Regions from separate parts of the Streptomyces sp. NPDC048171 genome, predicted to be linked through region 1. Evidence: riboswitches for the same ligand, from Rfam matches in the RefSeq annotation. Region 1 holds a riboswitch; each other region holds the start of a gene.

Evidence for each region. Region 1 has a riboswitch for cobalamin ahead of ACGF3J_RS28705 (cobalamin biosynthesis protein). Riboswitches for the same ligand answer to the same signal wherever they lie in the genome.
Region 2: another riboswitch for cobalamin. It lies ahead of ACGF3J_RS10905 (energy-coupling factor ABC transporter permease); the one in region 1 lies ahead of ACGF3J_RS28705 (cobalamin biosynthesis protein).
Region 3: another riboswitch for cobalamin. It lies ahead of ACGF3J_RS30970 (ABC transporter substrate-binding protein); the one in region 1 lies ahead of ACGF3J_RS28705 (cobalamin biosynthesis protein).

The regions. Positions count from the first base shown of each region.
Region 1 is NZ_JBIDAU010000010.1:352,271-356,146, forward strand. It holds gene ACGF3J_RS28700 (cobyric acid synthase) at 1-1,140, opposite strand, end outside; gene ACGF3J_RS28705 (cobalamin biosynthesis protein) at 1,137-2,102, opposite strand; cobalamin riboswitch at 2,202-2,343, opposite strand; gene ACGF3J_RS28710 (hypothetical protein) at 2,479-2,700, opposite strand; gene ACGF3J_RS28715 (inorganic phosphate transporter) at 2,735-3,876, opposite strand, start outside.
Region 2 is NZ_JBIDAU010000003.1:493,022-496,897, forward strand. It holds gene ACGF3J_RS10895 (chloride channel protein) at 41-1,336, shown strand; gene ACGF3J_RS10900 (potassium channel family protein) at 1,333-1,878, shown strand; cobalamin riboswitch at 1,955-2,140, shown strand; gene ACGF3J_RS10905 (energy-coupling factor ABC transporter permease) at 2,170-2,877, shown strand; gene ACGF3J_RS10910 (energy-coupling factor ABC transporter substrate-binding protein) at 2,874-3,212, shown strand; gene cbiQ (cobalt ECF transporter T component CbiQ) at 3,213-3,876, shown strand, end outside.
Region 3 is NZ_JBIDAU010000012.1:134,623-138,498, forward strand. It holds gene ACGF3J_RS30960 (ABC transporter ATP-binding protein) at 1-331, opposite strand, end outside; gene ACGF3J_RS30965 (iron ABC transporter permease) at 328-1,437, opposite strand; gene ACGF3J_RS30970 (ABC transporter substrate-binding protein) at 1,434-2,459, opposite strand; cobalamin riboswitch at 2,497-2,677, opposite strand; cobalamin riboswitch at 2,802-2,925, shown strand; gene ACGF3J_RS30975 ((2Fe-2S) ferredoxin domain-containing protein) at 2,988-3,383, shown strand; gene ACGF3J_RS30980 ((2Fe-2S)-binding protein) at 3,408-3,876, shown strand, end outside.

The sequences.
Region 1 (3,876 bases):
CAGGGTCTTCTCGCGGGCGAACCGCACCCGCACGGGCAGCAGTCCGAGCCCGTCGACGTGTCCGGCGCGCGACTCGACGTCGTCCTCGATGTGCTCGCCGAGGAGCTGGAACCCGCCGCACACGCCGAGCACGGGCCGGCCCTCGGCCACCCGGCGCGCGAGGCCCTCCGCCAGCCCCCGCTCACGCAGCCACTCCAGCGCCCGGACCGTCCCGCGGGTCCCCGGCACGATCACCAGGTCGGCGTCGGCCAGTTCCTCGGGCCGGTCCACGAACCGCACCACCACGCCCGGTTCGGCGGCCAGCGCGTCCACGTCCGTGAAGTTGGACATCAGCGGGACCGCGCAGACGGCGACCCGGAGCACGTCCTCGCCGACCGGCGGCGCGACCACGGACTCGCGCACCGTGCCGCGCAGCGAGACCCGCAGCCCGTCCTCCTCGTCGATGCCGAGCCCGTGCCGGAAGGGCAGCACCCCGTACGTCCGCCGCCCGGTCAGCCCGTGCAGCATGTCGAGGCCGGGTTCGAGGAGCGACACGTCGCCGCGGAACTTGTTGACGAGGAACCCGGCGACCAGCGCCTGGTCCTCGGGCGAGAGCAGCGCCACCGTGCCGAAGAAGGAGGCGAACACGCCCCCGCGGTCGATGTCGCCGACGATCAGCACGGGCAGCCCGGCGCCCCGCGCGATCCCCATGTTCACGATGTCGGTGCGGCGCAGGTTGATCTCGGCCGGGCTGCCCGCGCCCTCGCAGATCACCGCGTCGTAGGCGCCGCGCAGTTCGGCCAGCGAGTCGAGCACCGTGCCGAGCAGCCGCTCCTGCCGCCCGCCGTGGTAGCCGCGGGCGCTCATCTCGCCGACGGGCCTGCCGAGCAGCACCACCTGGCTGCTGCGCTCACCGCCGGGCTTGAGCAGCACCGGGTTCATCAGCGCGGTCGGCTCCACCCGGCAGGCCTGGGCCTGCATGGCCTGCGCCCGCCCGATCTCCGCGCCCTCGCGCGTCACGAAGGAGTTGAGCGACATGTTCTGCGCCTTGAAGGGCGCCACCTTCACGCCCTGGCGCACCAGCCAGCGGCAGATCCCGGCCGTGACGACGCTCTTGCCGGCGTCGGAGGTGGTGCCGGCGACGAGGAGTCCACCGTTCATGACGTACGTCCCTTCCTGACGGCCCCGCGCACCAGCAGCCGCGCGCCCGCGCACACGACGAGCGCCAGCCGACCCACGCGCCGGGAGAGCCGTGCGGCCCGTTCGATGTCGCCGGAACCGGCCCGGACGTCGCGCCCCGCCGCCCCGTTGAGCACGGGCCGGTGCTCGACCCGCCCGCCGTAGGAGAGCGTCCCGCCGAGCCGCACCCCGAGGGCGCCCGCGAAAGACGCCTCCACGGGACCGGCGTTGGGGCTCGGGTGCCGTCCGGCGTCCGCGCGCCAGGCCCGTACGGCGCCCCGCGGATCGCCGCCGGCCACGGTGGTCAGCAGGGCGGTCAGCCGGGCGCCCGGCCAGCCCGCGAGGTCGTCGAGGCGGGCCGAGGCCCAGCCGTACCGCCGGTAGCGGGGCGACTTGTGGCCGACCATGGCGTCCAGGGTGTTCACCGCCCGGAAGCCGAGCAGTCCCGGCACTCCGCCGACGGCACCCCACACCAGGGCACCCACCACCGCGTCCGAGGTGTTCTCGGCGACCGACTCCACGACCGCCCGCGCGATCCCGTCGGCGTCCAGCGACTGCGGGTCCCGCCCGCACAGGTGCGGCAGCCGCGCCCGGGCCGCGTCGACGTCCCCGGCCTCCAGCGCCCGGCCGACGGCCAGGGCCTCGCGCGAGAGCGACGTACCGCCGACCACGGCCCAGGTGGCCGCGCCGGTCAGCGCGACCGAGGCGGCGGGGGAGCGGCGTACGGCGTGCGCGGCGGCCGCGCCGAGGGCGGTGGCGCCTCCGGCGCACACGAGGGTGTGCAGCGCGCCCCAGCCCCGGTGGTCACGCCACAGCACCCGTTCCACGGCACCGGCGGCGCGGCCGAACGCGGCGACCGGATGCCCGCGGCGGGGGTCGCCGAGGAGGAGGTCACCGAGCAGGCCGGCGGCGGCGCCGTACGCGAAGACGCGTCCGGCACGCACGGGTTCAGCCGGTCACACGGGCGGGGGAGCACCTGGTACTGAACGTCGATCGGCAGCCGGGCATCGCGTCGCGTCCTCACTCAGGGTGTCCACGCCCTGGTTCGAAGAGTCCGGCGGTGAGAGTTCCTGGCTACCGGGGTCTGCTCCCGGTCACAGTGGCGGGACCGCGCCGGAATCGCACCGGGCTTCCTCTCCTGCCGCCGTAGATGGCCCCGGAAGTCCACCACGGCGCGAGAACACCCGTCAACCTGGCGTTGACCTGCGGCGGGGGAGTGTGCGAAGCCCCACACACGGGTGGTGCGCGCCGGTACACGAAGGGCGGGGCGCGCGACGGTCCGAGTCCGTCCCGCGCCCCGCCCCGGGGGTGTGCGGCGGGTCAGGCGATGATCAGATAGATGCCGTACGCCACCGCCGCCGCGCAGGCCGCGAAGCACGCGTACGCGCCGGTGACCGCGAGGGCTGCGGAGCCGCCCTCGGCGGTGGCCCGCTCCTGGCGGGTGAGTCCGACGATGCCGAGGGTGAACAGGCCCACCAGGGCCACGGTGGCGACGAGGCTGACGCCGAAGACGGAGCCCAGTGCTGCCCAGTCGATGCTCATGGGGGTTCGCTTCCTTCGTACCCGGGACGCGGGCTCAGACGGTGGTGGCGGCCGACGGGGTCTTGGCCTCGGACGGGTCGGCCGGCAGCTCCTCGGTCAGGTGCGCCGGGGGCGGCGAGACGGCGGCCATCGCCGTGGTGACCACACCGGCCGACTCCGACTCGTGGGGGTCGACGACGTTGGTGTGGTCGACGACCTCGCGCCGGGAGATCTTCCAGATGGCGGCGCTGGAGGCGACCAGGAAGACCGCGACGCAGGCCGTGCCCCAGTCGCCCATGCGGCAGACCCACTCGGCGATCGCGGCGACCAGGGCCGCGGCCGGCAGCGTCAGACCCCAGGCGACGAACATCCGGGTGGCCGTGGACCAGCGCACCACGCCGCCCTTGCGGCCGAGACCGGCGCCCATCACCGCACCGGAGACCGAGTGCGTGGTGGAGAGGGAGAAGCCGAGGTGGGAGGAGGCCAGGATGACCGTCGCGGCGCTGGTCTGGGCGGCGAAGCCCTGCTGCGGCTGGAGGTCGGTCAGGCCCTTGCCCATGGTGCGGATGATGCGCCAGCCGCCGAGGTAGGTGCCGAGCGCGATGGCGATGCCCGCGGAGAGGATGACCCACAGGGGCGGGTCGGAGTCGGGGGCGAGCGCGCCGCCGGCGACCAGGGCGAGGGTGATGATGCCCATCGTCTTCTGGGCGTCGTTGGTGCCGTGGGCCAGCGAGACCAGCCCGGCGGAGGCGATCTGCCCGGCGCGGTAGCCCTTGGCGGCGGCCTTGCCGTCGGCCCGGCGGCCGAGCCGGTAGGTCAGCCGCGCGCCCAGCAGCGCCGCGACACCGGCGACGATCGGGGCGGCGATCGCGGGGATCAGCACCTTGGTGACGAGCGCGTCGCCGTTGACGGCGCCGACGCCGGCCGAGGCGACCGCGGCACCGATCAGACCGCCCATCAGGGCGTGCGAGGAACTGGACGGGAGGCCGACCAGCCAGGTCAGCAGGTTCCAGAGGATCGCGCCGACCAGGGCGGCGAAGATGACCTCGGGACGGATGCCGGTCTCGTCGACGAGACCCTTGGAGATCGTGTTGGCGACCTCCACCGAGAGGAAGGCGCCTACAAGGTTGAGGACGGCGGACATCGCCACCGCCACCTTGGGCTTGAGCGCACCGGTCGAAATGGTCGTTGCCATCG
Region 2 (3,876 bases), on a different contig from region 1:
GAACGCCGCCCCGGGACGGGCCGAGCAGTCGCTGCGGGAGATGCTGCTGAGCCCCGGCTACCGGCGGCTGTTGCTGCTGTGCGTGCTGCTGGGCGTGCCGATCGCGCTCGCCTGCTTCTTCTTCGTCGGTCTCCAGCACCAGTTGCAGCACTGGGTGTGGACCTCGCTGCCCGAGGCCGCCGGTTACGACACCCCGCCCTGGTGGTGGCCGCTGCCCGCGCTGGTGCTGGCCGGGCTGATCCTCGCGCCGATCGTGACCCGGATGCCGGGCGCCGGCGGGCATCTGCCGGTGAACGGTCTGGGCGGGCCGCCCGTCGGCCCCAAGGCGCTGCCGGGCGCGGTCCTGGCCGCGCTGGCCACCCTGCCGCTCGGCGTGGTGCTGGGTCCCGAGGCCCCGCTCATGGCGGTCGGCAGCGGACTCGCGCTGCTGGCGGTGCGGCGGCGGGCGGGGGCAGGCGGCGACCAGCGGGCCGGGGCGATCCTCGCGACGGCCGGCTCCACGGCCGCCATCTCCACCATCCTCGGCGGTCCGGTGGCCGCGGCCGTCCTGCTCATGGAGGGCGCGGGCCTGGCCGGGGCGCAGATGGTGGTCCTGCTGCTGCCCTGTCTGCTGGCCAGCGCCACCGGCTCCCTGGTCTTCACCGGCTTCGGGCAGTGGACCGGCCTGAAGATCGGCGCACTGGCCCTGCCCGACCTGCCGCCGGCCGCCAACCCGGACGTGGGCGACTTCCTGTGGGGCATCCCGACGGCGGCGCTGATCGCCGTGCTCATCACGCTGGCCCGCGAGCTGGGGCACCGCACCGTCTCGTGGACCCGGCGGCACACGGCCGTGCGCACGGTCGTCTGCGCCACGGCGGTCGGGGTGTGCGTGGCGGCGTACGCGTTGATCACCGGCCGTTCCCCGGCCGAGGCGGCGCTCTCCGGGCAGGCCGCGCTCGCCCAGCTCGCGGCCGACCCGCACGCCTGGCCGGTGGGCGCGCTGATCGCCCTGGTCGCGTGCAAGGGGCTGGCGTGGGGCATCGCGCTGGGCAGCCTGCGCGGCGGTCCGATCTTCCCGTCCGTGCTGCTGGGCACGGCGACGGCGATGGCCTGTTCCGGGCTGCCCGGCTTCGGCGTGACCCCCGCCCTCGCCCTCGGCATCTCCGCCGCGGCGGCCGCCGTGACGGGGCTGCCGCTGTCCAGCGCGGTCCTCGCGGTGCTGCTGACGGGCGGGGACGCGTACGACCAGATGCCGCTGATCGTGACCGCGTCGGTGGTCTCCTTCGTCGTCGCCCAGGTGGTGCGCCGGACGCAACCGGAGGCGGCCCACGCCCCGACGACGGGAACGACCGGGTGACGGAGCGCCGCACCGTACGGACCCGTTCCGGCTGGCACACCGCCCGGCCCTGGGTCGTTCGCGGCTGCGTCGCGGTGGCCGTGGCCGTGGCCTACTTCCTGCTCCCCCTCGACCACCTGGGGCCGCACCGGCCCGTGCTGAGCTGGGTACTGTGCGCCCTGCTGCTGGCCCTCGTGGCCGCGCTGCTGCTCCGGCAGATCCACCACGTCCTCGTGGACCGGCCCGAGACCAAGCCCGGCATGGTCATCACCCTGCTCATCATCCTGTCCGTGCACATCTTCTCGGCCACGTACTACGCCCTCGCCAAGGAGCCCGGCGAGTTCACCGGCCTGCACACCCGTGTCGACGCGCTCTACTTCACGGTGGTCACGCTCGCCACGGTCGGGTACGGGGACATCACGCCGAGCGGGCAGTCCGCCCGGATCGTCACCCTGATCCAGATCGCCTACAGCTTCGTGTTCCTCACCGCCGCCGCGACCGCGCTCAGCACGCGGGCCCGCGCCATGGTGGTCCGGCGCACGGAACGGGACCGGTCCGGCTGACGTTTCCGCAGCCCCGAGCCGTGTCCGCCGGGTCGGCGCGGCAGGATGCCTGCTTGTCACCAGCCCCGTGGGAGCACTACTGTCGCCACGCCTTGGTGAACGGGAAATCCGGTGTGATGCCGGTGCGGCCCTCGCCACTGTGAATCGGGAAGTCCGGCTCCGGCCCTCGCGGGCAGCCACTGGGTCCTCGTGACCCGGGAAGGCGTTGCACGGACAGCGGTACCCGTCAGCCAGGAGACCGGCCAGGGCGCGTCGTCCATCCACGAGGTGCTGGAGAGGGTCTGCTGAGCCATGCACATAGCCGAGGGCTTTCTGCCACCGGCGCACGCGATCGCCTGGGGTGTCGCGTCCGCGCCGTTCGTCGTCCACGGAGTCCGGTCACTCACCCGTGAGGTCAGGGAACACCCGGAGAGCACGCTGCTCCTCGGCGCCTCCGGTGCCTTCACGTTCGTCCTGTCCGCCCTGAAACTGCCCTCGGTCACCGGGAGCTGCTCCCATCCGACCGGCACCGGTCTGGGCGCCATCCTCTTCCGGCCGCCGATCATGGCGGTACTGGGCACCATCACCCTGCTCTTCCAGGCGCTGCTGCTCGCCCACGGCGGGCTGACCACGCTCGGCGCCAACGTCTTCTCGATGGCGATCGTCGGTCCCTGGGCCGGGTACGGCGTCTACCGGCTGCTGCGCCGTTACGACGTGCCGCTGATGGTCGCCGTGTTCTTCGCCGCGTTCGTCGCCGACCTGTCCACCTACTGCGTGACCAGCGTGCAGCTGGCGCTGGCCTTCCCGGACCCGAGCAGTGGATTCACCGGCGCCCTCGGCAAGTTCGGATCCATCTTCGCCGTCACGCAGATCCCGCTCGCGGTCAGCGAGGGCCTGCTCACGGTCATCGTGATGCGGCTGCTGGTGCAGTCCAGCAAGGGCGAACTGACCCGGCTGGGCGTGCTGCTCACCCGGTCGGGCAAGACCACGACCGACGAGCAGGAGGCGGTGGCCCGATGACCCGCAACGCGAAGATCAACGCCCTGCTGCTGCTCGCCGTGGCCGCGCTCGCGGTGCTGCCGCTGGTACTGGGGCTCGGCGACCACAAGGAGGAGCCGTTCGCCGGCGCGGACGCGGAGGCGGAGACGGCGATCACGGAGATCGAGCCGGACTACGAGCCGTGGTTCTCGCCGCTGTACGAACCGCCGTCCGGGGAGATCGAGTCGGCGCTGTTCGCGGTGCAGGCCGCGCTCGGCGCGGGTGTGCTGGCGTACTACTTCGGTGTGCGCCGGGGCCGGCGGCAGGGCGAGGAGCGGGCGGCGGCGGCACTGCGGGACACTCCCGCAGGGGACTGAGTGCTGCCGATCGACGCGGCGGCCCACAGCAGTCGGTGGCGCCGCCGCCACCCCGTGGACAAGGCCGTGCTCGGTCTCGGTCTGACCGTGCTCGCGATCTCGCTGCCGCCCTGGCCGGGCGCGGCGCTGGTGCTGGTGACGGCGCTGGCGGTGCTGCTCGGCCCGGCGGGGGTGCCCGGACGGCGGCTGTGGCGGGCGTACCGGGTGCCGTTGGGCTTCTGTGTGACGGGCGCGCTGCCGCTGCTGGTCCAGGTCGGGGGCGCGGGCGGGTTTCTGACGGTGGCGCAGGGCGGCCCGGTGCGCGCCGGTGAGCTGCTGCTGCGGACCTCCGCGGCCTCGCTCGGGGTGCTGCTGTTCGCGTTCACCACGCCGATGTCGGACCTGCTGCCCCGGCTGGTGCGGGCCGGGGTGCCCGCGCCGGTCGTGGACGTGGCGCTGGTGACGTACCGGATGAGTTTCCTGCTGCTGGACTCGGTGCGCCGGGTCCGGGAGGCGCAGGCCGCGCGGCTGGGGCACACCACCCGGGCGGCGACCTGGCGTTCACTGGGCGGGCTCGGCGCCACGGCGTTCGTGCGGGCCTTCGACCGGGCGGCGCGGCTCCAGTCCGGTCTGGCGGGCCGCGGCTACGACGGCACCCTGCGGGTCCTGGTGCCCGAGGCCCGCG
Region 3 (3,876 bases), on a different contig from region 1:
TCCGCTTGTGCGGCGTGCGGCCCATGGCCACGACCTCCCGGACGGCGAGGTCGAAGTCCGCGGCCGAGTCCTGCACCACGGCCGCCACGGTGCGCGCGAGACGCCGCGCGGGCATCGACCAGGTGTCGGCGCCGTCGACGCGGACGGTGCCGGTGTCCGGGCGCAGGACGCGGTAGACGGCCCTCAGCAGGCTGGACTTGCCGCTGCCGTTGGGACCGACCAGACCGATCACCTCGCCCGCCGAGGCGGTCAGCGAGACGTCGCGCACCAGGTGGCGGGCTCCGGCGGTGAGGGTGACGCCCTCGACGGACAGGTCGGTCGCGGCGCTCATGCCCCTCCTCGGTCGGTGCCGCGCCGGGCGTCCCGGCGCATCAGCCACAGGAAGAACGGCCCGCCGCACAGCGCGGTGAGCACGCCGACCGGGATCTCCATGGGCGCGGCGACGGTGCGTGCGGCGATGTCGGCCCAGATCAGGAAGACCGCTCCGGCGAGCGCAGCCGTGGGCAGCACCCTGCGGTGGTCGCCGCCGACGAACAGGCGTACCACGTGCGGGAGGATCAGGCCGACGAAGCCGATCGGGCCGGACGCCGCGACGAGTACGCCGGTGACCAGGGACAGCAGCACGAACATGCGGGCCCTGAAGCGGGCGACGTCCAGGCCCATCGTCGTCGCCGCCTCCTCACCGGCCAGCAGCAGGTTGAGGTTGCGGGCCTGCACCAGGAGCACGCCGATGCCCAGCAGCACCGCCAGCCCCGGCAGCCACAAGGTCTGCCAGTTGACGCCGCCGAGACCGCCCAGGGTCCAGGCGAGCACCGCCCGGGCCTCGTTGCCGCGGTCGGTGGTGAGCAGCAGCAGGTCGAGGACGGCCGTGAGCATCGCCGCGATCGCCACCCCGGACAGGACCAGGCGCGTCGAGGTGATGCGCCCGCCGGTGCGGGCGGTGGCGTACACGATCGCCAGTGCGCCGAGGGCGCCGGCGAACGCGGCGGCGGACAGCGACAGGGGACCGAGGAAGCCGACGCCGAAGACGATGACCGAGACCGCGCCGAGGGAGGCGCCGGAGGAGACGCCGAGCAGGTACGGCTCGGCGAGCGGGTTGCGGACCAGCGCCTGAAGGGCGGTGCCGACCACCGCGAGACCCGCACCGGTCACCGCTCCCAGCAGGACGCGCGGGGCCCGTACGTCGAGGACGATGGTCTCCCGCGCGCGGGACCAGTCGGGGTGGGTGAAGTCGGCGCCCAGGGCGTGCGTCACGATTCCCCAGACCTGGCCGGGCGGCACCTGGACCGAGCCGATGGCCAGTCCGGCCGTCACGGAGGCCACCAGCAGGGCCGCCAGCGCGAGCGACGTCCCCGCCATCGTCGTACGCCCCGCCCGGCGCGACCGGGCGGCCGTCGGGTCCGGTTCGGCTACCGCCTTGGTGGCGGTGCCCGTCACCGGAAGCTCTCGGGGTGCAGTCCGCGGGCGAGGTCCCCGACCGCGTACGCCGACCGGATGCCGACCAGGGTCGCGGTCAGCGGCAGGACGACGAACCGCTTGTTCTTGACGGCGGGGACGTCGGCGAGGGCCGGCTGGGAGAGCAGGAACTTCTTCTTCTGCTCGACGCTGCCGGCTCCGGCGTAGTCGTAGATCGCGATGACCTCGGGCCTGCGCTCGACGACCTGTTCCCAGGAGACGTCGCCGAACACCTCGTCGAGGTCGCCGAAGACGTTCTTGCCGCCGGCCAGCCGGATCAGGTCGGTGCCCAGGCCCTTGCCGCCCGCGGTGAAGGCGCTCTTGTCGCCGCTGTCGTAGACGAAGACCGGCACCTCCGGCTCGCCCTTCACGGCGGCGGACGCCCTGGCGACACGGCTCTGCAGGTCGGCGATCAGCTTGTCGGCCCGGTCGGGGACGCCGAAGACGCTCGCCACCGTACGGATCTCGGCGTAGGTGTCCTTCATCGTCACCCGCTTCTCGCCGCAGTACTCGCGGTTGAGGTAGGTGTCGATGCCCGCGTCGGCGAACGCCTTGCGGGAGCGGCCCTCGTTCTCGGCGAAGGCACTGCCGTAGCCGCCGTAGACGAGGTCGGGCTCGGTGTCCAGGATCTTCTCGAACGACGGTTCCCGCTCGGCGAGTTCGGGTATCGCCTCGTAGTCCTTCCGCAACTCCGGCAGGACGGCCGAGTCGGGGAAGGCGGTGCCGACCATGCGGTCCTTCAGACCGAGCGCGAGCATCAGCTCCGCGGGGTGCTGATGGATGGTGACCACCCGGGACGGCGGCTTGTCGTACGTCGTCCTCACACCGCAGTTGTCGACGGTGACGGGGAATCCCGCGGGGGACGACGCCGATGCGGATCCGTCCTGGCCGGAGTCGTCGGCGCCGCCGGACGAGCCGCACCCGGCGGTCACCAGGGCCGCCGACAGGGCGAGCGCCGCGGCCGTGGCGCGCAGGCTCCGGCGGCGTCGGGCAGGGGAGAACAGGGCTGACACGTAAGCCTCCTGGGGAGTCCGCGCTCCTCGGATCGGGCCCGCGACAGGCCAGTGTCCTGACTCCCGGGCCGACGGCCCCCGGCTGCCCGCCCGGTGGGCGCGGGGGCAGGTCGAGGGCGTGATGCCCGGTCACAGTGGCGGGACCGTGCCGGATTCGCACCGGCTTCCTGTCTCCCGTCGCGGCTATGACCTGGCGATATTACGTTCCTTTGGACCGGGCGCAAAGCGCGGGTGCTCAGCGGGCACGCGGTGCCCGTGCACGGCGAGGGGCCCCGCTGACAGCCGCGGGGCCGGGATGCGAGGATGCCCGGAGCAATTGGGCGACGGCGGCCCGAGGAAGCCGGTGCGAATCCGGCGCGGTCCCGCCACTGTGATCGGCGAGCGAGCCCCCACACGACCACTGCCCGCACGGGTGGGAAGGGGTGGGGCGAGCGACGACCCGAGAGCCAGGAGACTCACGCGGTCGCCTCCTCGACGGACCACCGGGGCGGATCTCCCCGGGGAGAGGGACGATGCCGTATGCCCGCCCACGCCGGCCCGAACGAAGCGACGCCCGGCGCACCTACGGACCCGACGCCCTCACGCGTCGTCGTCTGCCGGGACTGCTGCTGCGGCACCCCGAAGATCATCGGCGTCGACCACGCGGCGCAGACGGCGCGGCTGCGGGCCCGGGTGCCCGTGCGGGTGTCGGACTGCCTCGACGTGTGCGAACAGGCCAACGTGATCGTCGTCCAGCCCTCCGCGGCGGGCCGCGCCGCCGGCGCCCGTCCGGTCTGGCTCGGACTGGTCAACGACCCCGACGCCACCGAGGACATCGCCGACTGGGTCCGCGCCGGCGGTCCCGGCGTCGCACCGCGGCCCGACATCCTCGACCTGTACGCCATCACGCCCCCGCGACGGGGCCCGTCCGCCTGACTCGGCGCTCACGAGGAGATACCGGTGTCCGGAAAGGTTCAGGCGCCGCCCGCCGACGTCACCGCCGCCCTGCACGACGTGGCCGCCCTCGGGGGCTTCTTCGTCCTGCGCGTCGGGGGTGCGGATGCGGGCTGGCATCCGGTCGGCCACTCCTACGCGCGGGGTTTCACCGACCTCGCCGAGGCCGTCGCGCACCGCCACCGCGCGCCCGAAGCGCGGATCGGCGTGTCCATCGCCCACCTGGGTCACGCGGCACGCCTCTGGTCGCCCGCCCTGGCCTGCGCACTCCTGCACGGCATCGTCCTCGACCTGAGCCGGCTGGAGCGGGCCGACGACGGCCCGGCCCTGCGCATGCCCCACCCCGCCGGCCTGCGCGGCGGGACGGCACGGCCGTCTCCCGCCCTCGCGCTGTACCGGCAGGTGACGGCCCACCTGGAAGCGCTGGCCGAAGGGCTCCGCGTCAAGGTCGCCCCACGACTGCTGGACGGCAACG